DNA from 2 places in the Pseudomonas sp. KH_027 genome. Region 2 is predicted to be linked to the other one. Evidence: predicted binding sites of a transcription regulator. Region 2 holds the regulator's gene; the other holds the start of a gene.
The links. Region 2 encodes LexA, which represses DNA repair genes until DNA is damaged. Its sites were predicted from a motif close to CTGTNTNNNNANACAG; they were not measured.
Positions count from the first base shown of each region.

Region 1: a site for LexA is predicted at 12,288-12,303, ahead of recN (DNA repair protein RecN). Genes of this name have one in related genera too.

Region 1 covers NZ_CM174470.1:950,022-964,780, reverse strand. The annotation lists gene ftsH (ATP-dependent zinc metalloprotease FtsH) at 1-576, opposite strand, end outside; gene rlmE (23S rRNA (uridine(2552)-2'-O)-methyltransferase RlmE) at 786-1,421, opposite strand; gene yhbY (ribosome assembly RNA-binding protein YhbY) at 1,525-1,833, shown strand; gene AC3IYG_RS04410 (DUF4149 domain-containing protein) at 1,851-2,246, opposite strand; gene greA (transcription elongation factor GreA) at 2,284-2,760, opposite strand; gene carB (carbamoyl-phosphate synthase large subunit) at 2,757-5,978, opposite strand; gene carA (glutamine-hydrolyzing carbamoyl-phosphate synthase small subunit) at 6,109-7,257, opposite strand; gene dapB (4-hydroxy-tetrahydrodipicolinate reductase) at 7,452-8,252, opposite strand; gene dnaJ (molecular chaperone DnaJ) at 8,330-9,463, opposite strand; gene dnaK (molecular chaperone DnaK) at 9,586-11,502, opposite strand; gene grpE (nucleotide exchange factor GrpE) at 11,604-12,173, opposite strand; gene recN (DNA repair protein RecN) at 12,327-14,003, shown strand; gene fur (ferric iron uptake transcriptional regulator) at 14,197-14,601, opposite strand; gene AC3IYG_RS04360 (outer membrane protein assembly factor BamE) at 14,699-14,759, shown strand, end outside.
Region 2 covers NZ_CM174470.1:1,615,074-1,629,832, reverse strand. The annotation lists gene AC3IYG_RS07650 (glyceraldehyde-3-phosphate dehydrogenase) at 1-974, opposite strand, end outside; gene mfd (transcription-repair coupling factor) at 1,115-4,561, shown strand; gene AC3IYG_RS07640 (CsiV family protein) at 4,616-5,140, shown strand; gene AC3IYG_RS07635 (S-methyl-5'-thioinosine phosphorylase) at 5,254-5,991, opposite strand; gene nagZ (beta-N-acetylhexosaminidase) at 6,003-7,001, opposite strand; gene AC3IYG_RS07625 (L,D-transpeptidase family protein) at 7,035-7,565, opposite strand; gene AC3IYG_RS07620 (TetR/AcrR family transcriptional regulator) at 7,613-8,320, opposite strand; gene lexA (transcriptional repressor LexA) at 8,595-9,203, shown strand; gene sulA (SOS-induced cell division inhibitor SulA) at 9,213-9,686, shown strand; gene AC3IYG_RS07605 (hypothetical protein) at 9,850-10,083, opposite strand; gene AC3IYG_RS07600 (DUF6586 family protein) at 10,159-10,677, opposite strand; gene topA (type I DNA topoisomerase) at 10,752-13,361, opposite strand; gene AC3IYG_RS07590 (DUF1653 domain-containing protein) at 13,476-13,712, opposite strand; gene fadA (acetyl-CoA C-acyltransferase FadA) at 13,803-14,759, opposite strand, start outside.

The DNA.
Region 1 (14,759 bases), 670 kb from region 2:
CATCAGCACGCCACGCGGAATACGGCCACCCAGGCGCTGGAACTTGCCCGGATCACGGAGGAACTCGACCAGCTCGCCAACCTCTTCCTTGGCCTCATCGCAGCCTGCGACGTCAGCCAGAGTGGTCTTGACCTGATCTTCCGATAGCAGACGCGCCTTGCTCTTGCCAAAGCTCATCGGCCCGCCTTTACCACCGGCACCGCCCTGCATCTGGCGCATGAAGAACATGAACACGGCAATGATCACCAGGATCGGGAAGCTGGCGACCAGCAACTGCGTCCAGATGCTCTGCTGCTCGGGCTTCTTGCCTTCGACGATCACGTTGTTGTTGATCAGATCGCCGATCAAGCCGCGGTCTTCGATCATCGGGCGCACGGTGGTGAAAGGCTTGCCATCGGTGCCAACGCCACTGATGGTGTAACCCTCAACGGTGACTCGCTGAACCCCACCGTCCTTGACCTGCTCGATAAACTGCGAGTAGTTCAGCGTCTGCGGCTCGCTCGGGCTGGAGAAGTTGTTCATCACTGTCACCAGGACGGCGGCGATGATGAGCCACAGGATCAGGTTCTTTGCCATATCGTTCAATTAGCTACCCTCTGAAGCAGGCCCCGTCCTGGAACGTGCCTCGCATGACGGCTGGTTATTTACCAGCCTAACTTACTACACAACTCCCGCCCCTGGCAGGAACCGTCTGTAACCCTTTATGAAACACCGACCCAGCGGGCCGGTTACGCTAAACACTTATCAGCGCGGCAGCCGCTATGCTTTCGACCCTGCGAAGCGGCTTAAGTGCCGCTCGGCGCGCCACGGAAACCGCGAGCCAGCAGGTACTGCTCGCGGGAGCGATCACGGGAAGACAGCGGCTTGCGCATCTGCACTTTCTCGAACATGGTCCGAACCTGCTTGTGGTAAAGGTCGAAACCCTCGCCCTGGAAGATCTTGATCAAGAAATCGCCCCCCGGGCGCAATACCTGCCCGGCAAGGTCCAGCGCCAGCTCGCACAGGTACATGGCGCGGGCCTGATCGGCCATCCTCACCCCACTCATATTGGGGGCCATATCGGAAATCACAAGGTCTACCGGATTATTGCCGACCGCCTCGAGAATCTGCGCCAGCACCGCCGCCTCGGTAAAGTCACCCTGAATGAAGGTGACATCCGGAATGCTGTCCATTTCCAGGATATCCGAGGCGATCAGGCGACCCTTGTCGCCAATCACCCGACTGGTCACCTGCGACCAGCCGCCGGGCGCCGCCCCCAGATCGACCACGGTGTTGCCAGGCCGCAGAATGCGGTCCTTCTCCTGGATCTCCAGCAACTTGTAGCTGGCGCGCGAACGGTAGCCGTCCTTCTGCGCCATCTTCACATAAGGGTCGTTAAAATGTTCTCTCAGCCAGTTCTGGCTAGTTTTGGAACGTGCCACGGGGTACCTCGAAATTGACGGGGCGTGATTAACTGGGCGGTTGCGGGGTCGCTCGGGTAAACTGGCCGCCGCTTTTTACCAGATCAGACGCAGGGGTCAGATTATGCCGCTCACTCAGGAGCAGAAGAAACAGTACAAATCTATCGGCCACCATCTGAAACCAGTATTGATTGTGGCTGACAATGGTTTGACCGAAGGCGTGCTAGCCGAATTGGAGCGCGCATTGAGCGATCATGAGCTGATCAAGATCCAGCTCAGAATCACCGAACGCGAAGATCGCTTGGCGGCGATTGCCGAACTGTGCAAGACCGCCAAGAGCGAGCTGGTGCAGGTCATTGGCAAAATGGCGCTGATTTATCGCAAGAACCCGAAAGCCAACAAACAGCTGTCCAACATCAGCCGTCACAGCTAAGGCTCCCGCCTCTACTGTCAGTGGCGCGCCTGGCGCGCCCTGCCAGCCCCTACACCCGGCACCGGCTGCAGCACCAGCAGCAAACCGAACAGGGCCAGCAGCAAATAATTGAACAGCAGCCAGCGCCTGGCGTCCGGCAGCCATTCGTGTGCCAGCAGATAACTCGCCGCCACCAGCACAATGGTCAGCAGCAACTGGCCACGCATATCGTGCAGCAGGCGGTCCAAACGCTCGACCCACAGCAGCAGCAATAACTGCAGGATCGCGCAAAAACCCGCCAACCCCACCAGCAGCGGGCCCAGCGCACGGGTAACGTCCTCAATCAATAGCGGCGCCCAACCCAATTTCACCAGAGCCGGGAGCATGACGAATTGCAGCAACCAGATGCCGCCGACCCAGAAAGTCTGAGCCACCTGCCAACTGATCGCTGCCGCCTTGAATGGCCGAGGCTTAAAGATGACGGACTTCGACAATCTCGTACTCGATGACACCGCCAGGGGTTTTCACGACCACCACATCGCCCTCTTCCTTGGCAATCAAGGCGCGAGCGATAGGTGAGCCGACCGAAATCTTGCCCAGCTTGATATCGGCTTCGTCTTCGCCAACGATCTGATAGGTCACGCGCTCATCGGTTTCGACGTTAGCGATCTCGACGGTCGTACCAAAGATCACCTTGCCGGTGCGAGGAATCGCCGCAATATCGATGACCTGGGCATTCTGCAAACGGCCTTCGATATCACGAACACGCGCCTCGACCATCCCTTGCTGCTCACGGGCGGCGTGATACTCGGCGTTTTCCTTCAAATCACCCAACTCGCGGGCCGTACCGATGTCCTGGCTGAGCTTTGGCCGAACGACCTTGGTCAGGTGAGTCAATTCTTCTTCCAGGGCGCGCGCGCCCTGGACTGTCATTGGGTATTTGGTCATGCCTTCAATCCTGCGTGTAGATCCTGCAAGCGACGCACGGTCTTCTCGGGACCGAACTTGAGCGCTTCGCAGATAGCCTCGCCAGCAGCAATGGTAGTGGTGCAGTAAATCTTGTGCTGCAGGGCGTTACGGCGAATGGAGTAGGAATCAGCAATCGACTGACGACCTTCGGTGGTATTGATGATCAGCGTGACTTCGTCATTCTTGATCATGTCGACCACGTGCGGACGACCCTCGGTCACCTTGTTCACCCGACGTACTTTCAGGCCTGCCGCTTCGATCAGCTTGGCAGTACCGGCAGTGGCGACCACTTCGAAACCCAAGTTGATCAGATCACGGGCCACGCCCGCAACCAGCGGCTTGTCGTCGTCACGCACGCTGATAAAAGCAGTACCGCCGGTCGGCAGCACTTCGCTGGCACCCATCTGGGCCTTGGCGAACGCTTCACCGAAGGTATCGCCGACGCCCATCACCTCGCCGGTGGACTTCATCTCTGGGCCGAGGATCGGGTCAACGCCCGGGAATTTGGCGAAGGGGAACACCGCCTCCTTCACGCTGTAGAAGTTCGGAATGATTTCCTTGGTGAAACCGATTTCCTTCAGGGTTTTACCGGCCATCACGCGCGCCGCGATCATCGCCAGGGAAACACCGATGCACTTCGAGACGAACGGCACGGTACGCGAGGCGCGTGGATTGACTTCAATGACGTAGATGTCTTCGCCTTGCAGCGCCAACTGCACGTTCATCAGGCCGATCACACCCAGCTCCAAGGCCATCTTCTTGACCTGCTCGCGCATCTCGTCCTGGATATGCGCCGGCAGCGAATACGGCGGCAGCGAACACGCGGAGTCACCGGAGTGCACGCCAGCCTGTTCGATGTGCTGCATGATCGCGCCGATCACCACGTCGGTGCCGTCGCAGACCGCGTCGACATCCATCTCGATGGCGCAGTTGAGGAAGTGGTCCAGCAGCACCGGGCTGTCGTTGGACACTTGCACCGCGTCACGCAGGTAGCGCTTGAGCTCTTCTTCTTCGTAGACGATTTCCATCGCCCGGCCGCCCAGTACGTAGGACGGACGCACCACCAGCGGGTAACCGATCTTGCCAGCCGCGCGGATGGCTTCGTCTTCGCTGCGCACGGTGGCGTTCGGCGGCTGACGCAGGTTCAGGCGCTCAACCATCTGCTGGAAGCGCTCACGGTCTTCGGCACGATCGATGGCATCCGGGCTGGTACCGATGATCGGCACGCCGGCTTCTTCCAAGGCGCGGGCCAGCTTCAGCGGAGTCTGGCCGCCATACTGGACGATCACACCCTTCGGCTTCTCGACGCGGACGATTTCCAGTACGTCTTCCAGGGTCACCGGTTCGAAGTACAGACGATCCGAGGTGTCGTAGTCGGTGGAGACGGTTTCCGGGTTGCAGTTGACCATGATGGTCTCGTAGCCGTCTTCGCGCAGGGCGAGGGCCGCGTGTACGCAGCAGTAGTCGAACTCGATGCCCTGACCGATGCGGTTAGGACCGCCGCCCAGGATCATGATCTTGTCGCGGGTCGACGGATTGGCCTCGCACTCTTCCTCGTAGGTCGAGTACAGGTAGGCGGTGTCGGTGGCGAACTCGGCGGCGCAGGTGTCGACGCGCTTGTAGACCGGGTAGACCTCGAGCTTGTGACGATGGCGCCGCAGGTTCTTCTCGGTCACACCCAACAGCTTGGCCAGGCGCGCATCGGAGAAGCCTTTGCGCTTGAGGCGGAACATCAGGTCGCGGTCGATGGTCGACAGGCCGAGGACCTTGATCTTCTCTTCTTCCTTGATCAGGTCTTCGATCTGCACCAGGAACCAGGGGTCGATCATGTTCATGTCGAAGATATTTTCAACACTCATGCCAGCACGGAAAGCGTCCGCCACGTACCAAATACGCTCGGCGCCCGGCACGGTCAGCTCGCGTTTGAGCACACTCATGCTTTCCGGATTGCTCAGGTCGAGTTTCGGGTCCAGGCCGCTGACACCGACCTCCAGGCCGCGCAAGGCTTTCTGCAGGGACTCCTGGAAGGTCCGACCGATGGCCATGACTTCACCGACCGACTTCATCTGGGTGGTCAGGCGCGCATCGGCTTTCGGAAATTTCTCGAAAGCGAAGCGTGGCAGCTTGGTCACGACGTAGTCGATGGACGGCTCGAAGGACGCCGGGGTCTTGCCGCCGGTGATTTCGTTCTGCAGTTCGTCGAGGGTGTAGCCGATTGCCAGCTTGGCCGCGACCCGGGCAATCGGGAAGCCGGTAGCTTTCGAGGCCAGCGCCGAAGAGCGCGATACCCGCGGGTTCATTTCGATCACGACCATGCGGCCGGTATTCGGGCAGATACCGAACTGCACGTTGGAACCGCCGGTTTCCACGCCGATCTCACGCAGTACCGCCAGGGAGGCGTTACGCAGGATCTGGTATTCCTTGTCGGTCAGGGTCTGCGCCGGCGCGACGGTGATCGAGTCACCCGTGTGCACGCCCATCGGGTCGAAGTTTTCGATCGAGCAGACGATGATGCAGTTGTCCTTCTTATCGCGGACCACCTCCATCTCGTACTCTTTCCAGCCGATCAGCGATTCGTCGATCAACAGTTCCTTGGTCGGCGACAGGTCCAGACCACGGGCACAGATTTCTTCGAACTCTTCACGGTTGTAAGCGATACCGCCACCGGTCCCGCCCATGGTAAAGGACGGACGGATGATGCACGGGAAGCCGAGCTTCTCGAGCACCGCGTTGGCCTCTTCCATGCTGTGGGCGATGCCGGAACGCGGGCACGCCAGGCCGATGGACTTCATCGCCTTGTCGAAGCGCGAGCGATCTTCAGCCTTGTCGATGGTGTCGGCGTTGGCGCCGATCATTTCCACACCGAACTTCTCCAGAACGCCTTCGCGCTCCAGATCCAGGGCGCAGTTCAGCGCGGTCTGGCCGCCCATGGTCGGCAGCAGCGCATCAGGACGTTCTTTTTCGATGATCTTGGCAACCGTTTGCCACTTGATCGGCTCGATGTAGGTGGCGTCGGCCATGTCCGGGTCGGTCATGATGGTCGCTGGGTTGGAGTTCACCAGGATGACGCGGTAACCCTCTTCGCGCAGGGCTTTGCAGGCCTGGGCGCCGGAGTAGTCGAATTCACAGGCCTGGCCGATAACGATCGGGCCGGCGCCGAGAATCAGGATGCTTTTTATGTCTGTACGTTTTGGCATTAGTTGTCACTCAAATCCGCAGGTCAGTCGGCAAGCCGTCTTGAACATTTTCCGAGGCACCTGAGGGAAATCCGCCGGAGTTACCGGGCTCGCCTCAGGCGCCTTTTCGCTACATTCTCAAGGCGCGCGATTAGCGGCGCTTGGCCATGGCGTCGATGAAGCGATCGAACAACGGCGCCACATCATTCGGGCCCGGGCTCGCTTCAGGGTGACCCTGGAAGCTGAACGCGCTCTTGTCGGTACGCTCGATCCCTTGCAGGGTGCCATCGAACAGCGACTTGTGAATCGCCCGGACATTGCCTGGCAGGGTCGCCTCGTCCACCGCAAAACCATGGTTCTGGCTGGTGATCATCACCACGCCGCTATCCAGATCCTGGACCGGGTGGTTGGCACCGTGGTGGCCGTGACCCATTTTCACGGTCTTGGCGCCGGAAGCCAGGGCCAGCAACTGATGGCCAAGGCAGATGCCGAACACCGGAATCTCGGTTTCCAGCACGTCCTTGATCGCCTGGATCGCGTAGTCGCAAGGCTCCGGATCGCCAGGGCCGTTGGACAGGAACACGCCATCAGGCTTGAGCGCCAGAACGTCAGTAGCCGGAGTCTGCGCCGGAACCACGGTTACACGGCAACCGCGCTCGACCAGCATGCGCAGGATGTTCACTTTCACGCCGTAGTCGTAAGCAACCACGTGGTACGGCAACTCGGAAGCTTCGATGGTTGCATGGCTGTCGGTCTTCAGATCCCAGACAGTCGAACGCCACTCATAGGTTTCCTTGGTGCTGACAACCTTCGCCAGGTCCATGCCTTTGAGGCCAGGGAAGCCTTGGGCTGCCGCAATGGCCGCGTCTTCGGAAATATCGTCGCCGGCCATGATGCAGCCGTTCTGTGCGCCTTTCTCACGCAGGATGCGGGTCAGGCGACGGGTATCGATACCAGCGATGGCCACTACGTTGTTGGCCTGCAGGTAATCCGACAACGACAGGGTGCTGCGCCAGTTACTGGCGGTCAGCGGCAGATCGCGAATCACCAGGCCGGCGGACCAGACGCGATCGGACTCGGCGTCTTCCGGCGTAGTGCCGGTGTTGCCGATATGCGGGTAAGTCAGGGTAACGATTTGCTGGGCATAGGAAGGATCGGTAAGGATTTCCTGATAGCCGGTCATGGCGGTGTTGAACACCACCTCTCCGACGGTTTGACCGTCGATGCCAATGGCTTCGCCGCGAAAAATGCTGCCATCGGCAAGGGCCAAAATGGCGGGTTTAAGGGCTGGCTTACTCAAGAAAACCTCCGATCAATCAAGCCTGACAGGGCATACGCAGATTGTAAAAAAGCGGGATGACGCTTGAACACGTCACCCCGCTTTTTTCGAATCACTTTTTCAAGTTTCTGCGCGCTTTTAGTGGACACACTAAAGCTGTAGCTTACAGAAAAAGGCCTTTTTGGTCTACCCGCCATTACAACCGCTTGGCTGTATCAGCGCAACTCCAGCACATCCTGCATGTCGTACAGCCCCGGCGCCTGACCTTCCAGCCACAACGCCGCCCGTACCGCACCCCGGGCAAACGTCATACGGCTGGACGCCTTGTGGGTGATTTCCACGCGCTCGCCGTCAGCGGCGAACAGGACGGTGTGATCGCCCACCACATCACCGGCGCGCACTGTGGCAAAACCGATGGTTTCGCGCTCACGGGCGCCTGTCTGACCTTCGCGACCATAGACGGCGACCTTTTGCAGATCACGCCCCAATGCATTGGCGACCACTTCACCCATGCGCAAGGCCGTACCGGAAGGCGCGTCGACCTTGTGCCGATGATGCGCTTCGATGATTTCGATATCGACCTCATCGCCCAGCACGCGGGCGGCGGTATCCAGCAACTTCAGGCAGAGATTGACGCCAACACTGAAATTGGCGGCAAAAACGATCGGAATCTCCTTGCCCGCCTGCGCCAGCACCAACTTCTCTTCGGCACTGAAGCCCGTGGTGCCGATGATCATGGCCTTGCCCGCCTGCCGGCACAGCGCCAGATTCTGCAAGGTCACGGACGGATGGGTGAAGTCGATCAGCACATCGAAGCGATCCAGCACTGTCGCCAGATCACCCGACAACGGCACACCCAGCTTGCCGAGCGCCGCCAACTCACCGGCATCCGCCCCGATCAGGCTGCTGTCCGGGCGATCCACCGCCGCCGTCAAGCTGGCACCCGCCTGCTGTATCGCTTCGATCAGGGTCTTGCCCATGCGCCCAGCGGCGCCTACCACGGCTATACGTCGCATAAATCCAGCTCCCAGCCAACCACCTAAAGCGGCATGGCGCAGGCGGCATTCGCCGCCCGACACCTGCAACTGATTACTTAAACATCGCCAAAGAAGCGCTTCACGCCCTCGAACCAGCCACTGGCCTTGGGCGAGTGGCTGGTATCGCCGAGCAGCGACTTGCGAAACTCTTCAAGCAGCTCGCGCTGACGCTTATCCAGGTGCACCGGCGTCTCCACCGCCACCCGGCACATCAGGTCGCCCGCGCCACCGCCACGCACCGGCGCCACACCCTTGCCGCGCAGGCGGAACAGCTTGCCGGTTTGCGTGCCTTCCGGAATCTTCAGCTTGACCCGGCCATCCAGGGTCGGCACCTCCAACTCGCCACCGAGCGCCGCATCGGCGAAGCTGATCGGCACATCGCAGTACAGGTGTTTGCCGTCACGCTGGAAGATCGCGTGCTCGCGCACATTCACCACCACATACAGGTCGCCCGCCGGGCCACCCATGGCGCCCGCCTCACCCTCACCGGAGAGACGGATGCGGTCGCCGGTATCGACACCTGGCGGCACCTTGACCGACAGGGTCTTGTGCTCTTCCACCCGGCCATGGCCGTGGCAGGAACCACAGGGATCGGCGATCATCTTGCCGCTGCCATGGCAACGCGGGCAGGTTTGCTGCACCGAGAAGAAGCCCTGCTGCATGCGCACCTGACCGATACCGCCGCAGGTAGTGCAGGTCACCGGGCTGGTGCCCTTCTTCGCGCCGGAACCTTCGCAGATCTTGCAATTGACCAGCGTTGGCACGCGAATGGTCACGGTAGTGCCACGCACCGCCTCTTCCAGATCCAGCTCCAGGGTGTAGCGCAGGTCACTGCCGCGCTGCGCACCGCCGCGCGAACCACCACGGGCGCCACCGAAGAAATCGCTGAACACATCGCCGAAAATATCGGAGAAGTTCGCCCCGCCAAACCCGGCGCCACCCGCACCGCCACCGCCCATGCTCGGATCGACGCCGGCGTGGCCGTATTGATCGAAAGCCGCACGTTTGTTCGCATCGGACAACACTTCATAGGCCTCATTGGCCTCTTTGAAGCGCTCTTCAGCCGCTTTATCGTCAGGGTTGCGGTCCGGGTGGTGCTTCATTGCCAGCCGGCGGTAAGCCTTTTTCAGCTCCGCTTCACTGACACCACGCTCGACACCCAGCACTTCGTAATAGTCACGCTTAGCCATAATTGTTCAACACTCTTAAATCGGCTTCTCCAGACACGCCAACGCGGGAGCAAGCTCCCGCGCGGCGGATAACACCTGCCAGCGCTTTAGCTAGTCAGGTTGGAGAGCAAGCAAATGGACGCTTACTTGTTTTCCTTGACCTCTTCGAACTCGGCATCGACTACGTCATCGGCGCCGCCTTTCGGCTCGTCATGGCCTTGTGCTGCTTCACCAGCCTGCGGCTGTTCGGCATACATTTTCTGCGCCAGCGGTGCAGTGGCTTCCGACAGAGCGTTGATCTTGGCTTCGATGGTTTCCTTGTCGTCGCCTTTCACGGCCACTTCGAGTTCACCCAAGGCTTTTTCGATCGCCGCTTTCTCATCCGCAGTGGCCTTGTCGCCCGCTTCGGTGATCATTTTACGTGTTGCATGCACCAAGGCATCGCCCTGATTGCGGGCAGTTGCCAGCTCTTCGAACTTGCGGTCTTCTTCAGCGTTGACTTCAGCATCGCGAACCATCTGCTGAATCTCTTCCTCGGACAAACCGGAGTTGGCCTTGATCACGATCGACTGAGTCTTGCCCGTCGCCTTGTCTTTGGCGCCTACGTGCAGGATGCCGTTGGCATCGATATCGAAGGTTACTTCGATCTGCGGCACGCCACGCGGAGCCGGCGGAATTTCAGCCAGGTCGAACTTGCCCAGCGATTTGTTCTGCGCGGCTTGCTTGCGCTCGCCCTGCAGCACGTGAATGGTCACAGCGCCCTGGTTATCGTCGGCAGTCGAGAACACTTGCGATTTCTTGGTCGGAATCGTGGTGTTTTTCTCGATCAGCGCGGTCATCACGCCGCCCATGGTTTCGATACCCAGGGTCAGCGGGCTGACATCCAGCAGCAGCACGTCTTTAACGTCACCGGCCAATACCGCGCCCTGGATGGCAGCACCCATGGCAACCGCTTCGTCCGGGTTCACGTCTTTGCGCGCTTCTTTACCGAAGAAATCGGTAACCAGCTTCTGCACCAGCGGCATACGGGTCTGACCGCCGACCAGGATCACGTCGTGGATCGCGCCAACGTCGATACCGGCATCTTTCAACGCGATACGGCAAGGCTCGATGGTGCGCTGCACCAGATCCTCGACCAGCGATTCCAGCTTGGCGCGGGAAATCTTCACGTTCAGGTGCTTAGGACCGCTGGCATCTGCAGTGATGTACGGCAGGTTGACGTCGGTCTGCTGCGCGGAAGACAGCTCGATCTTGGCTTTCTCGGCCGCTTCTTTCAGGCGCTGCATGGCCAGCGGGTCACCCTTGAGGTTCATGCCGCTTTCTTTCTTGAACTCGTCGACGAGGTAGTCGATCAAGCGGATGTCGAAGTCTTCACCGCCGAGGAAGGTGTCACCGTTGGTGGCCAACACTTCGAACTGGTGCTCGCCGTCGACTTCGGCAATCTCGATTACGGAAATGTCGAAAGTACCGCCGCCGAGGTCATAAACGATCACGGTGTGATCGCCCTTGGCCTTGTCCATACCGTACGCCAGAGCGGCTGCGGTCGGCTCGTTGATGATCCGTTTTACGTCCAGACCGGCGATACGGCCGGCATCTTTAGTGGCCTGACGCTGACTGTCGTTGAAGTAGGCCGGCACGGTGATCACCGCTTCGGTCACTGGCTCGCCGAGGTAGTCTTCGGCGGTTTTCTTCATCTTTTTCAGCACTTCGGCGGAAATTTGTGGCGGTGCCATCTTCTGGCCCTTCACTTCCACCCAGGCGTCGCCGTTGTCGGCTTTGACGATTTTGTACGGCACCATCTCGATGTCTTTCTGTACGACGCTTTCTTCAAAACGACGACCGATCAGACGTTTTACCGCGTACAGGGTGTTGTGCGGGTTGGTCACGGCCTGACGCTTGGCCGACTGACCGACGAGGATTTCGCCATCATTGGTGTAAGCGATGATCGACGGCGTGGTACGCGCGCCTTCGGCGTTTTCCAGCACTTTGACGGTGCCGTTTTCCAGGATCGAGACGCAGGAGTTGGTGGTCCCCAGGTCGATACCGATAATTCTGCCCATGTTTACTCTCCCGAAACTTTGATTTGGTTGCCGCAGCAGTGGTGGCTAACTGCGGTAGCACTTAAACGCTTGACTTCTAAATGGGGGCCTTACGGCTAATTTCAAGCCTGCTCATCAATCGAAGGCGGTGTTTCCGCCGGCGGCTTGCTGACCACGACCATGGCCGGGCGCAGCAGGCGACCGTTGAGCAGGTAACCTTTCTGGAACACCTTGAGCACGCTATTGGGTTCCAGATGGGTGCTTTCCTGCATCGCCATGGCCTGATGGTGCTCGGCATTGAACGGTGCGCCGTGCGGGTCGATGACTTCCAACTGGTAACGCTTGAGCGTGTCCTGGAACAGCTTGAGCGTCAGTTCCATGCCTTCACGCACCGCCTTGATGGCCTCGTCGTCAGGGCTGGACAGCTCCAGGCCGCGCTCGAGGCTATCGACCACCGGCAACAGGTCATTGGCGAATTTTTCCAGCGCAAACTTGTGCGCTTTTTCCACGTCCTGCTCAGCGCGGCGGCGCACGTTCTGCAAATCAGCCGCAACGCGCAGAGCCTGATCCTGAGCGGCCGCCAGCTGCTCTTCCAGCGTTTGCACGCGGGCAGCCAGGTCCTCGCCCGCTACAGCCTCGGCAGCAGGTTCAAAGTCAGGATTCTGGGAATTCTGGGTCTGTTCGTCAGCCATGCGTCTCTCCTATCAAAATCGTTCGCGAGCCTTAACTCACGTTTCTGCCGCTTATATGGGGCCACAATCTGGCGATTCAAGAGCAAGGGAGGATTGTCAGAGACAAAACAAACACTGTATAAATAACCATGTCTTACGCCCGAGGGCTCCGCCATGCTGGTCCACCTTTCCGTACACAACTACGCCATCGTCGAACACCTCGACCTCGAGCTGAATGGCGGGATGAGCGTAATTACCGGGGAAACCGGTGCCGGCAAGTCGATCATGCTCGACGCCCTCGGCCTGACCCTGGGTGATCGCGCCGACAGCGGCGTGGTGCGACCCGGCGCCGACAAAGCAGACATTCTTGCCAGCTTCGACCTGGCCGACATCCCGGAAGCCCGCGCCTGGCTGACCGAGCGCGACCTGGACAACGACGGGCCGTGCATCCTCCGCCGCGTGATCACCGCCGAAGGTCGCTCACGCGGCTACATCAATGGCTCGCCCTGCCCGCAAGGCGACCTGAAAGCCCTCGGCGAACTGCTGATCGACATCCACAACCAGCATGAACATCAGTCACTGCTCAAACCCGAAACCCACCGCCGCCTGCTCGATGAGTATGCCGGCAGCCAAGAACTGGCGCGCCAGGTGCAACTCGCCGCGCAGCGCTGGCGACAGACCCGGCAAGAGCTTGAACGCCTGTCCAGTGCCGGCGATGAACAGCGCGCCCGCCACCAGCTGCTCAGCTACCAGTTGGAAGAGCTGGATAATCTGGCCCTCGGCGAAAGCGAACTGGTACAACTGGAACAGGACCACAAGGCCCTGGCCAATGCCGAGAGCCTGCTCAGCGCCTGTCGCCTGGTACTGGAACAATGCAGCGAAAACGACGCCGGCAATGTGCTGTCAGCCCTGACCGGCAGCCTGCAACGGCTCAGCGCCTTCAACAGCCCGCAGGGCGCACTGAGTGAAGCGGTCAACCTGCTGGCCAGCGCGCAGATCCAAGTAGAAGAAGCGGTGGGTGAACTGAACCGCTTTCTCGATCATTTCGACGCCGACCCCGCGCGCCAGCAACTGCTCGAAGAACGCCTCGACGCCATCTACACCCTGGCGCGTAAACACCGGGTCCAACCTAGCGAACTGGGCGCGCTGCAACAGCAACTGTTTGAAGAACTGGAAAGCCTGAACGCCGACGACCAGGCCACCGAGCGCCTGAGCGAAGAACTGACGGCCTACGCCCGCCATTACCAGGAAAAAGCCCAGCAGCTCAGCACCCTGCGGCATGACGCAGCGGGTCAACTGGCCAGCGCCGTCGAAGTCGAGATGCAGCGCCTGGGCATGCCGGGGGGGCGCTTCAACATCCAATTGCACGTGGCCAACGTCAGCGATCCGCACCCGCAAGGCCTGGAACAGGTCGAGTTTCTGGTCAGCGCCAACCCCGGACAACCACTCAAGGCCCTGGCCAAAGTCGCGTCCGGCGGTGAACTGTCACGTATCAGCCTGGCCATTCAGGTGATCACGGCGCAAACCTCGCGGGTACCGACGCTGGTTTTCGACGAAGTCGACGTCGGCATCGGCGGCCCGACGGCCGAAGTAGTCGGCCAGCTGCTGCGCAAGCTCGGCGAGCGCGGCCAAGTGCTGACCGTGACCCACCTGCCGCAGGTCGCCGCGCAAGGGCACCAACACCTGTTCGTGCACAAGGCTCGCGGCAGCGACGCGACACGCACGGCAGTGGCGAGCCTGGATGGCCCGGCCCGGGTCGAGGAGATCGCCCGCATGCTGGGTGGCGTGGATTTGACCGAGGAATCCCTGGCCCACGCCCGGCAGATGGTCAGCACCGCGGCCAACGCGTAGGGCTGTCTCGGAACGCCGCGAACAACCCACCCCTCGCGCCCTCCGGCGTACCGCTTCGCGAGTACGCCCTACGCGGCTCAAGACATGCAGCGGCAAAGGATCAAAACGAAAAACGCCGCTTCCCCAACGGGGTAAGCGGCGCTTTCTGATCGACAGGCTTGATTAGGACGCCAGCAAGCTGGCGCCTGACGCATTACCGCTTCTTGCGTACATAGAGCACAAGGTTGTGATCCACCATCTCGAAGCCATGCTCGCGCACGATCTCTTTCTGGCGCTTCTCGATCTCGGTATCGAAGAACTCGATCACTTCACCGGTATCGACACAGACCATGTGGTCGTGATGACCGCCATCGGCCAGCTCGAACACCGCATGGCCGCCATCGAAGTTGTGCCGCACCACCAGGCCGGCAGCCTCGAATTGGGTCAACACACGGTAGACCGTGGCCAAACCCACATCTTCGCCAGCCTCCATCAGCGCCTTGTACACATCTTCCGCACTCATGTGCCGCTGTTCGGCAGAATCGAGCATCTGCAGAATCTTGACCCGTGGCAGGGTCACTTTCAGGCCAGCTTTTCGTAGTTCGCTATTTTCTACCATGGTCAGCTTTCTCGCGGTTGCTGCTTCGCAGCTCCCTTCAATGCAGGTATGATCGGACGCCAAGTTGCCCAGCCAAGATAGTGGAAGTCACCCACCGATGCAAAACACCAAGCTCTTGCTGACTAGTCTCACCCTTGTGGGGTTATTCGCACTCGCCG
Region 2 (14,759 bases):
ACGGTTTCGACGTGGCCATTGACGATGCCGAACTTGTCATTCACCGCCTTGAGCACTGGCACGATGGCGTTGGTGGTGCAGGAAGCGGCGGAAATGATCTTGTCGTCAGCGCTGATTTCGCCATGGTTGATGCCATGCACGATGTTCTTCAGCTTGCCCTTGCCCGGTGCGGTCAGCACCACGCGATCGATACCCGGACAGGCCAGGTGTTGACCCAGGCCCTCGGCATCGCGCCAGACGCCGGTGTTATCGACCAGCAGCGCGTTGTCGATGCCGTACTGGGTGTAATCCACTTCTTTCGGCTCTTTGGCGTAGATCACCTGAATCAGGTTGCCGTTGGCCGTCAGGGTGTTGTTTTCTTCGTCGACGGTGATGGTGCCGTCGAACGGACCATGCACCGAGTCGCGCCGCAGCAGGCTGGCGCGCTTGACCAGGTCATTGGTCGCGCCCTTGCGCACGACGATGGCGCGCAGGCGCAGGCCGTCGCCACCACCGGTTTTCTCGATCAGGATGCGTGCCAGCAGGCGGCCGATCCGACCAAAACCGTACAGCACCACGTCGGTGCCTTTGCGGGCGGTACCATTCTGCTTGCCGACCACATCGGCCAGTTCGTCACGGACGAACTTCTCGATGCTGCGGCCATTGGCTTCGGTCTTGAACTTGACGACCATCTTGCCCAGGTCGACCGAGGCGGCGCCCAACTTGAGCCCGCTCATTTCCTTGAGAACGGCAAAGGTCTCGTGCACCGACAGTTCGCTGTCGTCCGCTTGGCGGTGGCGAGCAAAACGGTGTGCTTTGAGGATCGCAATCACCGAACGGTTGATCAGGCTGCGGCCATAGATCGAGCTCACCACATTGTTATTGCGGTAGAGCTGACCGATCAGCGGAATCATCGCCTCGGCGAGCGCTTCACGATCAATCCATTCACCAAGACACTGGTCAGGCTTCTGAGTCACGGGCAGTACCTTCGACATATGTAGGGGCTGAAAAAAGGGGCTACATTATGACGGTCCCGGCAACCGGGAGCAATCTGCAGCGGACGAAACACTGACAGCAGATCGCGCGGATAGTTACAATCCGCCCGGTCAACCCTCGACCGGAGCCACGACCACTCGTGTCCGTATTGCGCCTACCCACTCTGCCTGCCGCTTCCGGCAAACAACACTGGGGCAACTTGCCCGGCGCTGCGCTCAGCTTAGCTATTGCTGAAGCCGCCAGCACGGCCAAACGCTTCACCCTGCTGCTGACTGCCGACAGCCAGAGCGCCGAACGCCTGGAGCAGGAACTGCGCTTCTTCGCGCCGGAACTGCCGGTGTTGCACTTCCCGGACTGGGAAACCCTGCCCTATGACGTGTTTTCGCCGCATCAGGACATCATTTCCCAGCGCATTGCCAGCCTCTATCGGCTGCCGGAACTGACCCACGGCATTCTGGTCGTACCGATCACCACCGCCCTGCACCGCCTGGCGCCGACGCGTTTTCTGCTCGGCAGCAGCCTGGTGCTGGATGTCGGACAGAAGCTCGATGTCGAGCAGATGCGCACGCGCCTGGAGGCCACCGGCTACCGCTGCGTGGATACGGTCTATGAACACGGCGAATTTGCCGTGCGCGGCGCGCTGATCGACCTGTTCCCGATGGGCAATCCGCTGCCGTATCGCATCGACCTGTTCGATGACGAGATCGAAACCCTGCGCACCTTTGATCCGGAAACCCAGCGCTCGATCGACAAAGTCGAGTCGATCCGCCTGTTGCCGGCGCGCGAATTTCCGCTGAACAAAGAAGCCGTTACCGGCTTTCGCGCCCGCTTTCGCGAGCGCTTCGACGTCGATTTCCGGCGCTGCACCATCTACCAGGACCTCAACAGCGGCATCACCCCTGCCGGCATCGAGTACTACCTGCCGCTGTTCTTCGACGAAAGCGCCACCCTGTTCGACTACCTGCCGACGGATACCCAGGTGTTTTCCCTGCCGGGCATCGAACAGGCCAGCGAGCACTTCTGGAACGACGTGCGCAACCGCTACGAAGAACGCCGCGTCGACCTCGAGCGCCCGCTGCTACCGCCGACCGAACTCTTCCTGCCGGTCGAAGACTGCTTCGCCCGCCTGAAGAACTGGCCGCGCGTGGTGGTCAGCCAGCAGGACGTGGATGCCGGCGTCGGCCGCGAGCGCTTCCCCGCCCGCGACCTGCCTGACCTGGCGATCCAGGCCAAGGCCAACCAACCACTGGCGGCCCTGGCGCAGTTCCTCGACGAATTCCCCGGCCGCGTGCTGTTCACCGCCGAATCCGCCGGGCGCCGCGAAGTCCTGCTGGAACTGCTGGCGCGCCTGCACCTGCGACCACAGGCGGTCGACGGCTGGCAGGACTTCATCGACAGCTCAGAACGCCTGGCGATTACCATCGCGCCGCTGGATGACGGCCTGCTGCTCGATCAGCCCGCGGTAGCGCTGATCGCCGAAAGCCCGCTGTTCGGGCAACGGGTGATGCAGCGCCGGCGCCGGGAAAAACGCAGCGACAATGGCGATGCGGTGATCAAGAACCTCACCGAGCTGCGCGAAGGCGCGCCGGTGGTGCATATCGACCATGGCGTCGGCCGCTACCTCGGCCTGGCCACCCTGGACGTCGACAACCAGACCGCCGAATTTCTCATGCTCGCCTACGCCGACGAGGCCAAGCTGTATGTGCCTGTCGCCAGCCTGCACCTGATCGCCCGCTACACCGGCAGCGATGACGCCCTGGCGCCCTTGCACCGGCTCGGCTCGGAAACCTGGCAGAAGGCCAAGCGCAAGGCCGCCGAGCAGGTCCGCGATGTGGCCGCCGAACTGCTGGACATCTATGCCCGCCGCGCCGCCCGCGAAGGCTATGCCTTCAAGGACCCGCTGGCCGACTACGCCACCTTCAGCGCCGGCTTCCCCTTCGAGGAAACCCTGGATCAGCAGACCACCATCGACGCCGTGATGGCCGACATGCTGGCGCCCAAGCCCATGGATCGCCTGGTCTGCGGCGATGTCGGCTTCGGCAAGACCGAAGTGGCCATGCGCGCCGCCTTCATTGCCGTACACAGCGGCCGACAGGTGGCGATTCTGGTGCCGACCACCCTGCTCGCCCAACAACACTACAACAGCTTTCGCGACCGCTTCGCCGACTGGCCGGTAACGGTCGAGGTCATGAGCCGCTTCAAGTCGAACAAGGAGATCGAGACGGCGGTGCAGCAATTGGTCGAAGGCAAGATCGACATCATCATCGGCACCCACAAGCTGCTGCAGGACGATGTGAAGATCAAGAACCTCGGTCTGGTGATCATCGACGAAGAGCACCGCTTCGGGGTACGCCAGAAAGAGCAGCTCAAGGCCCTGCGCAGCGAAGTCGACATCCTCACCCTGACCGCTACGCCGATCCCGCGCACACTGAACATGGCCGTATCGGGCATGCGCGACCTGTCGATCATCGCCACGCCGCCGGCGCGTCGCCTGTCGGTGCGCACCTTCGTCATGGAACAACAGAAGCCGATCATCAAAGAGGCCCTGCTGCGTGAGCTGCTGCGCGGCGGCCAGGTCTATTACCTGCACAACGATGTGAAAACCATCGAGAAATGCGCCGCCGACCTCGCCGAACTGGTGCCCGAGGCGCGCATCGGCATCGGCCACGGGCAGATGCGCGAGCGCGACCTGGAACAGGTGATGAGCGACTTCTACCACAAGCGCTTCAACGTGCTGATCGCCTCGACCATCATCGAAACCGGTATCGACGTGCCGAGCGCCAATACCATCATCATCGAGCGCGCCGACAAGTTCGGCCTGGCGCAGCTGCACCAGTTGCGCGGCCGGGTCGGGCGCAGCCACCACCAGGCCTACGCCTACCTGTTGACGCCACCGCGCAAGCAGATGACCCCGGATGCGGAAAAGCGCCTGGAGGCCATCGCCAACACCCAGGACCTCGGCGCCGGCTTCGTGCTGGCGACCAACGACCTGGAAATCCGCGGTGCCGGCGAACTGCTCGGCGATGGCCAGAGCGGGCAGATCCAGGCGGTTGGTTTTACCCTCTATATGGAAATGCTCGAACGCGCGGTGAAAGCCATCCGCAAGGGCGAGCAGCCCAACCTGGATCAGCCGCTCGGCGGCGGGCCGGAAATCAACCTGCGAGTACCGGCCCTGATTCCCGACGCCTACCTGCCGGACGTGCACACCCGCCTGATCCTCTACAAACGCATCGCCTCGGCGGCCGATGAAGACAGCCTGAAGGAGCTGCAAGTCGAGATGATAGACCGCTTCGGTCTGCTGCCGGAGCCGAGCAAGAACCTGGTGCGCCTGACCCTGCTGAAACTGCAGGCCGAACAGCTGGGGATCAAGAAGCTCGACGCCGGCCCGCAGGGTGGACGCATCGAATTTGCCGCCGACACCAAGGTCGATCCCCTGGTGCTGATCAAATTGATCCAGGGCCAACCGACGCGCTACAAGTTCGAAGGCGCCACCCAGTTCAAATTCCAGGTCCCGATGGAGCGCCCGGAAGAGCGATTCAATACAATCGAGGCACTCTTCGAGCGCCTGACCCCAAAAGCCACCTAGATGCTGTCGCGACGCGTCCAGGCGACTCGCCAAACACCCATGAAGGATTAGCCCATGCGCTTGTTTCGTCACCTGCTTCTGTTACTCACGCTGGCCACCCCGACAGCCTTCGCCGAGGGCCTGTATCAGGTCGAACTGATCCTGTTTCGCCAGGCTGGCGAACCGGTTCCAGCCAGCCAGACCGCACCGGATGAATGGGCCGCCGGCGCGCAGGCAGTGGCTGCCGGCAGTGAACGCGGTACGGCCTTGAACGCCGAAGCCGCCAAGCTCACCGCCGCCAATGGCTACGAAGTATTGCTGCACCAGGCCTGGCAACAGAGCGTTGGCGAAGCCGCGACGAAAGTCGCCCTGTCGAGCGGCAAGCAGCAGTTCGGCCACTCCCCGGTGGAAGGCACGTTGAGCCTGAAACAGCTGCGTTTCGTCGACCTGGAAAGCGATTTCTGGATCAACCAGTTCGACGCCGACGGTCTGCTGACCGGCAGCGAACGCTTCAAGCAGGGCGCCCGCCTGAAGAGCGGCGAGCTGACCTACCTGGATCACTCCAGCCTGGGCATGCTGATCCGCATCACCCCGCTCTGAGAACCGCCTAACAGGCTACCGCACGTGACCCGCGCGGCTTGAAACAAGCCCTTCACGGGCAATAAAAAGGGCCGCTGAGTAAGCGGCCCTTTTTTATCGCTGCAGAAACACCGTCAGCCCGCCAATACCTGCGCCAGCGTGGCTTTGACCTTGCCCATGCCATCGGCGAGCGCGCGCTCGATTTCAGCCATAGTGATCACCGTATTGGACTTGCCGGCGGCCGGGTTCACCACCAGCGCCAGGCAGGCGTAAGGCAGCTCCAGCTCGCGCGCCAGGGCAGCCTCGGGCATGCCGGTCATGCCGACGATGTCGCACCCATCGCGTTCCAGCCGGGCGATCTCGGCCACCGTTTCCAACCGTGGGCCCTGGGTGCAGGCATACACGCCATGCCCACTGTACGCACAGCCCTGTGCCGCCAGCGCGGCCGTCAACTGCTCGCGCAGCGCGGCATCGTAGGGGTAGCTGAAATCCACATGGGTCACATGCTCCAGTTCACCGGCGAAGTAGGTGTGCTCGCGCCCCGAGGTGTAATCGATGATCTGGTGCGGCACGCAGAAATGCCCGGTACCCATGGCCGGGTGAATACCGCCGACGGCATTCACCGCTATGATCGCCTGGGCTCCCGCATGCTTGAGCGCCCAGACGTTGGCCCGGTAATTCACCTGGTGCGGGGCAATACGATGCGGATGGCCATGGCGCGCGAGAAACAGTACTTCACGGCCCGCATAGTGACCGCGCAGCACAGGTGCGGAAGGCGCCCCATAAGGCGTATCCAGGTTCAGCACGGCGCTGATGGTCAGGCCTTCCAGCTCGGTCAGGCCGGTGCCGCCGATAATGGCGTAGACAGTCATGTCGGGTTTCCTTAATCAATCAACTGGGCGGCCTGCAAGGCACCCACAGCCTGCAACCAGCGCGGGCTCTGGCGGCATTCGGTAGTCGGGAAGGCCTGGCCGCGCATCCGCCCCAGGCCCACTGGCGGTTGCACCTTGAGGCGTTGCAAAGCACTCAGGGCCAACTCGGCGGCAGCGCGGTCGTTGCACACCAGACCCATGTTGCAGCCGGCGCTCAAGGCTGCCTCGATGCGGTTCCCCGCATCACCCACCACATGGGCGCCAGCCATCGACAGATCATCGCTGAAGATCACCCCGTCGAACTGCAACTCACCCCGCAGGATGTCCTGCAGCCAACGGCGGGAGAAGCCCGCCGGCTGGGCATCCACCTGCGGGTAAATGACATGGGCCGGCATCACCGCGGCCAACTGCTTGCTCAACGCCGCAAAAGGTCGCAGATCGGTGGCGCGAATCTGCTCCAGGCTACGCTCGTCGGTCGGAATGGCGACGTGCGAATCCGCCTCCGCCCAGCCGTGGCCAGGGAAATGCTTGCCCGTAGCAGCCATGCCGGCGGCGTTCATGCCGCGGATGAAGGCGCCGGCCAGCCGTGTCGCCCGCTCGGGGTCGCCATCGAAGGCCCGGCTCCCAACGACCGCACTGCGCTGATAATCCAGATCGAGCACCGGGGCGAAACTCAGGTCCAGTCCCACCGCCAACACTTCGCTGGCCATCAACCAACCGCACTGCTCGGCCAGCCACTCGGCATTGGCGTTGTCGGCGATCGCCCGCATTGCCGGCAAACGCACAAAACCTTGGCGCAGACGCTGTACCCGCCCACCCTCCTGATCCACAGCCAGCAATAAATCTGGCCGCACGGCCCGGATTGCCGCAGACAACTCACGCACCTGACGCGGATGTTCGATATTGCGCGCGAACAGGATCAGCCCGCCCACTTGCGGCTGGCGCAGCAGGTGGCGGTCTTCAGCGGTCAGCCAGGTGCCGCTGATGTCCAGCATCAATGAGCCTTGCAGGCCAGAGGTCATAACAAAATCCTTAAATAGGCTCTATTGACGTTTAACGACGGCCGCCGCCCATGCCGGGCACGGCGCTTCATCTATCTGTACCGCGCAGTGGACGGGCACACGGGCAAAGAGTTCCAGTACATCCTGGTTGCGCAGGCGAATACAGCCGTGGGAGAGCGGCGCCCCCATCGGCTCGGTGTCCGGGGTGCCATGCAGGTAGACATAGCGACGGAAGGTATCCACCGCACCGAGACGATTGCGCCCCGGCTCACAGCCACTCAACCAGAGGATGCGCGTGAGAATCCAATCGCGCTCGGGAAACTGCTCGCTCAGCGCCGCAGACCAGACCTCCCCCGTCCAGCGTCGCCCACGCAACACCGCACCCAGCGGCAGCCCTTCACCGATTTTTGCCCGCACCTGGTGCAAGCCGCGCGGCGTGCAGCCGGAGCCATTCTGCTCACCCGGCCCATTGCGCGCAGTTGAAACCCCCAGGCGCAGCAGCAACTGCCCGTTGGCGAAGCCATACAGGCATTGGTCGGCGAGGGAAATATGCAGAAGATCGAGGGCGCTCATGGGCGGCTAGCTTAGCCGATCAGCTCGGCCACGCCCACCGCTTGAGGTCAGACCTTGGCGGTAGCCGCTGCAGTTTTGCTGCGCGGGCGCAGCTGTGCACTGGCCAGGGCTTCGTCGGTCACCCCGGTTTCAGAACGCATGCCCGCAGCCAGGAATGGCACCATCAGGCGCATCACCTGCTCAATCGAGGTATTCACCCCGAAGTCGGTCTCGGCAATCGCGCGCAGTGCCTTGATCCCAGACATGCTGAAAGCCGCCGCACCGAGCATGAAATGCACCCGCCAGAACAGCTCGATAGGCGGAATCCGTGGCGCAGCCTCATGCACCAGCAGCATGTAGCGGCGGAATACCTTGCCGTACATGTCTTCCAGGTAACGGCGCAGGTGACCCTGGCTCTGGCTGAAGGCCAATCCCAGCAGACGCATGAAAATAGACAGGTCATTGCCGCTGCGCGGCTTCACCGCCAGGGCTTGCTCGACGAGGATTTCCAGCAAGTCTTCCAGGCTGGTCTTGCTGTCGGCTTTGGCTTGGCGGCGATCCAGCTCTTTCTCGAGACTGCTGCAGAAAGGCCCGAGAAAACGCGAGAACACTGCCTGGATAAGCGCCTTTTTCGAGCCGAAGTGATAGTTCACCGCCGCCAGGTTGACGCCGGCCTTGCTGGTGATCAAGCGTAACGACGTCTCAGCGAAACCTTTCTCCGCGAACAGTTGTTCAGCGGCATCAAGGATACGCTCAACGGTTTCTGACTGGGCCATGGAATACCACCTAACAAACACTTGTTTGAAACATACGTTTCAAGTCGCAAGCTTGTCAAGTCTTGCGAGCCGCCTTTCGGCTGACCAGTCACGAACTTTCATCACCGCGCCAATTGCACCCTTATGCTAGCAAGACGTCCGCCAATCCCCCGAGGTAACAAGCCCGCTTCGCGGTTATCGACAGAAAATCCCCTGGAGCGAAAAAAGGAGGATTGCCAAGTCTCGATCACTGTATATAATCCCAGTCACTGTATAAAAAGACAGAGCCAAAAAAATGCTGAAACTGACGCCACGCCAAGCCGAGATTCTTGCCTTTATCAAGCGCTGTCTTGAAGACAACGGCTACCCGCCGACCCGGGCAGAGATCGCCCAGGAACTGGGCTTCAAGTCACCCAATGCCGCCGAAGAACACCTCAAGGCGCTTGCCCGCAAAGGCGCCATTGAAATGACCCCTGGCGCCTCACGTGGCATCCGCATTCCCGGCTTTGAGCCGAGCACCGAGGAAGACGGCTTGCCGATCATCGGTCGCGTCGCCGCCGGCGCACCGATTCTCGCACAACAACATATCGAAGAATCCTGCCGTATCAACCCCGCGTTCTTCCATCCCCGCGCCGACTACCTGTTGCGTGTACGCGGCATGAGCATGAAAGACATCGGCATATTCGATGGCGACTTGCTCGCCGTACATACCACCCAGGAAGCACGCAACGGCCAGATCGTCGTGGCACGCCTGGACGACGAGGTAACGGTGAAACGCTTCAAGCGCGAAGGCGACAAGGTCTGGCTGATTGCCGAAAACCCCGAGTTCGCGCCCATCGAAGTAGACCTGGAAACCCAGGATCTGGTGATCGAAGGTTTGAGTGTCGGCGTTATCCGCCGCTGAGGAGACGTTATGCAGTTCCCGCAATCGTTGAACCGTACACAGCTTCCACTGTTCGAAGCCTTTCTGGCTCAACCGGTGACACCGCTGCTAACCGAAGCTGCGGAATCAGCCTGGTTTGATGAGCCGGAAACGTTCAGCGAACTGTCGCTGCGCGGCGCCGCCGGGAACTGCCTACACCTGCTTGCCCCCATGCTGCGCGAACTGAGCCAGGAACAGGATGCCCGTTGGCTGACGCTGATCGCCCCGCCTGCCAGCCTGACCCAAGCCTGGCTGCGGGAAGCGGGGCTGAATCGCGAACGCATCCTGCTGCTGCAACCGCGCGGCGAACAGAGTGCCCTGGACCTGGCTTGCGAAGCACTGCGCCTGGGTCGCAGCCATACCGTCGTGAGCTGGCTGCACCCACTGCATCGTCCGGCACGCGAGCAACTCGCCGCTGCCGCTCGCTTGGGCAAAGCACAAAGCCTGAATATCAGCCTGGGCTGACCGCCAATGGGCGCTCAGCAGTTGACCGCATAGGAATGCGCCACTCGCAGGCCTTTGCGGGGCCCGGGACAGTGTTCAACCGGGGGTGATGTGGCTGGCAAGAGGAAAACAGCACAAAAGGAACCGCACGAACAAGGTAAGAACCTCGAGCGTAACGCGCTTGTCAGTGAAGGACGCGCGGCCCTTCTTCACGCTCGAAATCGCCTTCAGCCAGCCGGCCTGCCATTTGCACGCCGACATTCAGCATGGCTTTGGCGACTTCAATATGGTGGCCTTGCAGAAAAGCCTTGGCATCGGCAGAAAAATCCAGAACCACCAACGCCTCTTCATCCTCGGCACGACGAAGGGCGATGCGCCCGTCGGGCAACTCGACAATTTCAAGAAACGATGTAGGCATAAAATCTAATCTCCACGAAAGACCGTTAGTGTACCAGCCAGCTCGGTCTCTCCCCTAGCCCACCCATCCACCGACTCAACACTCGCTGAGCGACTCACGAAAGCGCAAGGCCAGCACTTTCAGCTGCTGACGCCAGTCTTGCAGCTGCAAGCGCGTCAAAACCAGCTCGTCATCATCCAGGCTCAACGACTCGATCAAGGGCAACGTCGGGTCGACTTTGGCCTTTTTCGGCGCCTGGGGCGGCTGGAACAGCGCGGCGTAGGCCGCCAGCAACTGCGCCAACCAGGTTTCCGACTGCTGCGCCAGCTCAACCAGTTCAGCCAGTTCCGGGCTGGGCGCCGCGTCCAGTACCGCCTTGGTCAGTAGCAGTTCCACCCGAGGGACATCGAGCTGCGCGACCCGGTAATAACCGGCGATTTCATGGCAAAGCCCCAACAACCCACCGTACAGGTGGAATAACGCGGCCTCGCGTTCGGCCTGGATCAGCGCCTGGGCGTTCATCGCACGCCCCTCTTCCGCCTGGTGCCAGGCATCCAGGGCCAGGCCGGCAAAATAGAGCTTCTGGTTGGTGCGGGTATAGAGTTCGTGGGCCATCAGGGCGCCCTCCACGGCAGATACGGTCAATATACGCGCGCCGACTGGCGTCGGCGCGCCCTATACGATTCCGCTCAGCGCTTGTCTTCGACTTTCCACTTGCCGCCGTCGTAGAACGCACGCCAACCGGTCGGCTTGCCCTCTACTTCGGTCTGCACGTACTGTTCCTTGGTCTTGCGGCTGTAGCGGATCACCGCCGGACGACCGTCCGGGTCCTTCTTCGGCGCCTCGATCAGGAAGTGATACTTCGGATCGATTTCGTCTTTGTGTGGAATCAATTCCAGCACCAGAGGCGCGCGGGTCTCGCGGTTCTTCGGGAACTGGCTGGCGGCCAGGAACAGGCCGGAAGCACCGTCACGCAGCACGTAGGTGTCGTTGACCTTCTCGCACTTGAGCTCCGGCATCTTCACCGCATCCATCTTCGGTGGCGCCGGCTCGCCGCTTTTCAGCAACTTACGGGTGTTCTTGCACTCGGCATTGGTGCAACCGAAGAACTTGCCGAAGCGGCCGGTCTTCAGTTGCATCTGGCTGCCGCACTTGTCGCACTCCAGGCTCGGACCTTCATAGCCCTTGATGCGGTATTGGCCCTGCTCGATCTCATGCCCCACGCAATCGGGGTTGTTGCCACAGATGTGCAGCTTGCGGGTTTCATCCAGCAGGTAGGCATCCATCGCCGTGCTGCAGATCGCGCAGCGATGCTTGCCCAGCAGCACCCGGGATTCGGACTCGCCTTCATCGTCAGCGGCGATTTCGTCGCCGGGAATCAGGTTGATGGTCGACTTGCAGCGCTCTTTCGGCGGCAGGCTGTAACCCGAGCAGCCGAGGAATACGCCGGTCGAGGCGGTCCGGATCATCATCGGTCGACCGCACTCGCGGCAGGCGATATCCGTCGGCGTCGGCTGGTTGGCACGCATGCCATTGTCAGCCTCGGCAGCCACTTCGAGCTTGCCCTTGAAGTCGCCGTAGAACTCATCGAGCACATGCTTCCAATCGCGCTCGCCTTGGGCCACATCGTCCAGATGCTCTTCCATGCCGGCGGTGAAGCCATAGTCCATCAGGTTGGAGAAGCTCTCGGACAGACGCTCGGTAACGATGTCGCCCATTTTTTCCGAGTAGAAGCGACGGTTGTGCAACGCGACGTAGCCACGCTCCTGAATCGTCGAGATGATCGCGGCGTAGGTCGATGGACGGCCGATACCGCGCTTCTCCATCTCCTTGACCAGGCTGGCTTCGGAGAAACGCGCAGGCGGCTTGGTGAAGTGCTGGCTCGGATCGAGTTTGAGCAACTTCAGCACTTCGCCTTCGCTCATGTCCGGCAGCACATCGTCATCGCCCGGCTTGCTGACCTGCGGCAATGCGCGGGTATAGCCGTCGAACTTGAGAATACGGCCCTTGGCGCGCAATTCGAACTTACTAGCCGCCACACTGACGGTGGTCGACAGGTATTCCGCTGGCGGCATCTGGCAGGCCACGAACTGGCGCCAGATCAGCTCATACAGACGCTCGGCATCACGTTCCATGCCGGACAGCTGGGTCGGCTTGAGGTTGACGTCCGAGGGGCGAATCGCCTCGTGCGCTTCCTGCGCGCCTTCCTTGCTGCTGTAGACATTCGGTTTGGCCGGCAGGTACTTCTTGCCGAACTCGCCTTCGATGAAGTCGCGCACCATGCTCACGGCATCGGCCGAGAGGTTGGTCGAGTCGGTACGCATATAGGTGATGTAGCCAGCCTCATACAGACGCTGGGCCATCATCATGGTCTTCTTCACACCGAAGCCGAGGCGATTGCTCGCCGCCTGCTGCAAGGTGGAAGTGATGAACGGCGCCGACGGCTTGCTGCTGGTCGGCTTGTCTTCACGCTTGACGATGCTGTAGCTGGAAGCCTTGAGCTTCTCCAGCGCCGCCATGGCCTGTTGTTCATTCAGCGGCTTGAACGCCTCGCCATTCTCACGGGCAACCTCAAAACGCACGTTGGCGCCTTTGGCTGTGCCGAGGTCGGCGTGGATTTCCCAGTATTCTTCCGGGTTGAACGCACGGATTTCCCGTTCGCGCTCCACCACCAGCTTTACCGCAACCGATTGCACACGGCCGGCCGACAAGCCGCGGGCAATTTTCGCCCAGAGCAGCGGCGAGACCATGTAGCCCACCACCCGATCGAGGAAGCGCCGCGCCTGTTGCGCGTTGACCCGGTTGATATCCAGCTCGCCCGGCTTGGAGAAGGCTTCCTGGATGGCTTTCTTGGTGATCTCGTTGAACACCACGCGCTTGTAGCGGCTGTCATCGCCACCGATGGCTTCGCGCAAGTGCCAGGCAATCGCCTCTCCCTCGCGGTCCAAGTCGGTTGCGAGATAGATGGTGTCGGCATCCTTGGCCAAACGGCGCAGCTCTTCGACGACCTTTTCCTTGCCGGGCAGGATCTCGTACTTGGCTTTCCAGCCATGTTCGGGATCGACCCCCATGCGCGCGACCAACTGGCGCTTGGCTTTTTCCTTGGGCGTCAACTGCGGCGCTTCGGCCGCAGCGGCCTTGCCGCGCTTGACCGGCTCTTTGCTGGCACTGGCCGAACCGCTGGTAGGCAGGTCACGGATATGGCCGATGCTCGACTTCACCACGTATTGGTTGCCCAAATACTTGTTGATGGTCTTGGCCTTGGCCGGGGATTCCACGATGACCAGCGATTTGCCCATGGATCGGAAATTTCCTGAATTCGAGAAGTGAAAGGCGGGAGGCGCCTCTCGCGGCACCGCTATATATAGTGGTGACTAAGGTGAGGTCAAGCGTGCGGCAAATTCGATGTCGGCTCAGGGCCGCACAAAGAGGTCCGGTTCGGCCTGAATCAAAGCAAAGCGCAGCACGCTCTGGCCGTCCACCTCGACGGACTCGAGAAACATGCTCAGCGGACGCACCCAGAGGCCGTAATCGCCGTAAAGCGCCTGATAAACCACTACCTGCTCTTCTGTCTCGGAGTGCCGGGCAACACCGAACACGCGGTATTCAGGGCCTTTGTAGTGACGATAGAGACCAGGTTGCAGCTGCATCGTGCGACTCCTTCTACAGCAAAATAAAAAATATCCGAGCAAAAAATAAAAAACCGGGGCACTGGGCCCCGGTTACACATCGCCGAACGCTTAGATGCGTTCGAAGACGGTGGTGATGCCTTGGCCGAGCCCGATACACATAGTGGACACGCCGAAGGTACCGCCGTTTTGCTTCATCACATTCAGCAAGGTACCGGAGATACGCGCACCGGAGCAGCCGAACGGGTGACCCAGGGCGATCGCGCCGCCGTGCAGGTTAACCTTCTCGTTCATCTTGTCGAGCACTTTCAGATCCTTCAGCACGGGCAGGGCCTGTGCCGCGAAGGCTTCGTTGAGCTCGATGAAGTCGATGTCAGCCATGGTCAGGCCCGCACGCTTCAATGCTTTCTGGGTGGCCGGCACCGGACCGTAACCCATGATCGCCGGGTCAACACCCGCCACCGACATGGCACGGATCACGGCCATCGGCTGGATGCCGAGGTCCTGAGCGCGCTGTGCCGACATGACGATCATGCAGGAAGCACCGTCGGTGATCTGCGAGGAAGTACCCGCCGTCACGGTGCCGCCTTTCGGGTTGAAGGCAGGCTTCAGAGCAGCCAGGCTTTCCAGGGTGGTTTCCGGACGAATGGTTTCGTCGTAGTCGAAAACTTTCAGGAAACCGTTCTCGTCGTAGCCTTGCATCGGGATGATTTCATCCTTGAACTTGCCTTCGACGGTGGCTTTTTGCGCCAACTGGTGCGAGCGCAGGCCAAATGCATCCTGCTGCTCACGGCTGATGCCGTGCATCTTGCCGAGCATTTCAGCGGTCAGACCCATCATGCCCGACGCTTTGGCGGCATACAGGGACAGATGCGGGTTCGGATCGACACCGTGCATCATGCCAACGTGGCCCATGTGCTCCACGCCACCGATGACGAACACGTCACCGTTGCCGCTCATGATCGCCTGTGCCGCAGTGTGCAGGGCGCTCATGGAGGAACCGCACAGGCGGCTGACGGTTTGCGCAGCGCTGGTGTGCGGGATCGGAGTCATCAGCGACGCCATCCG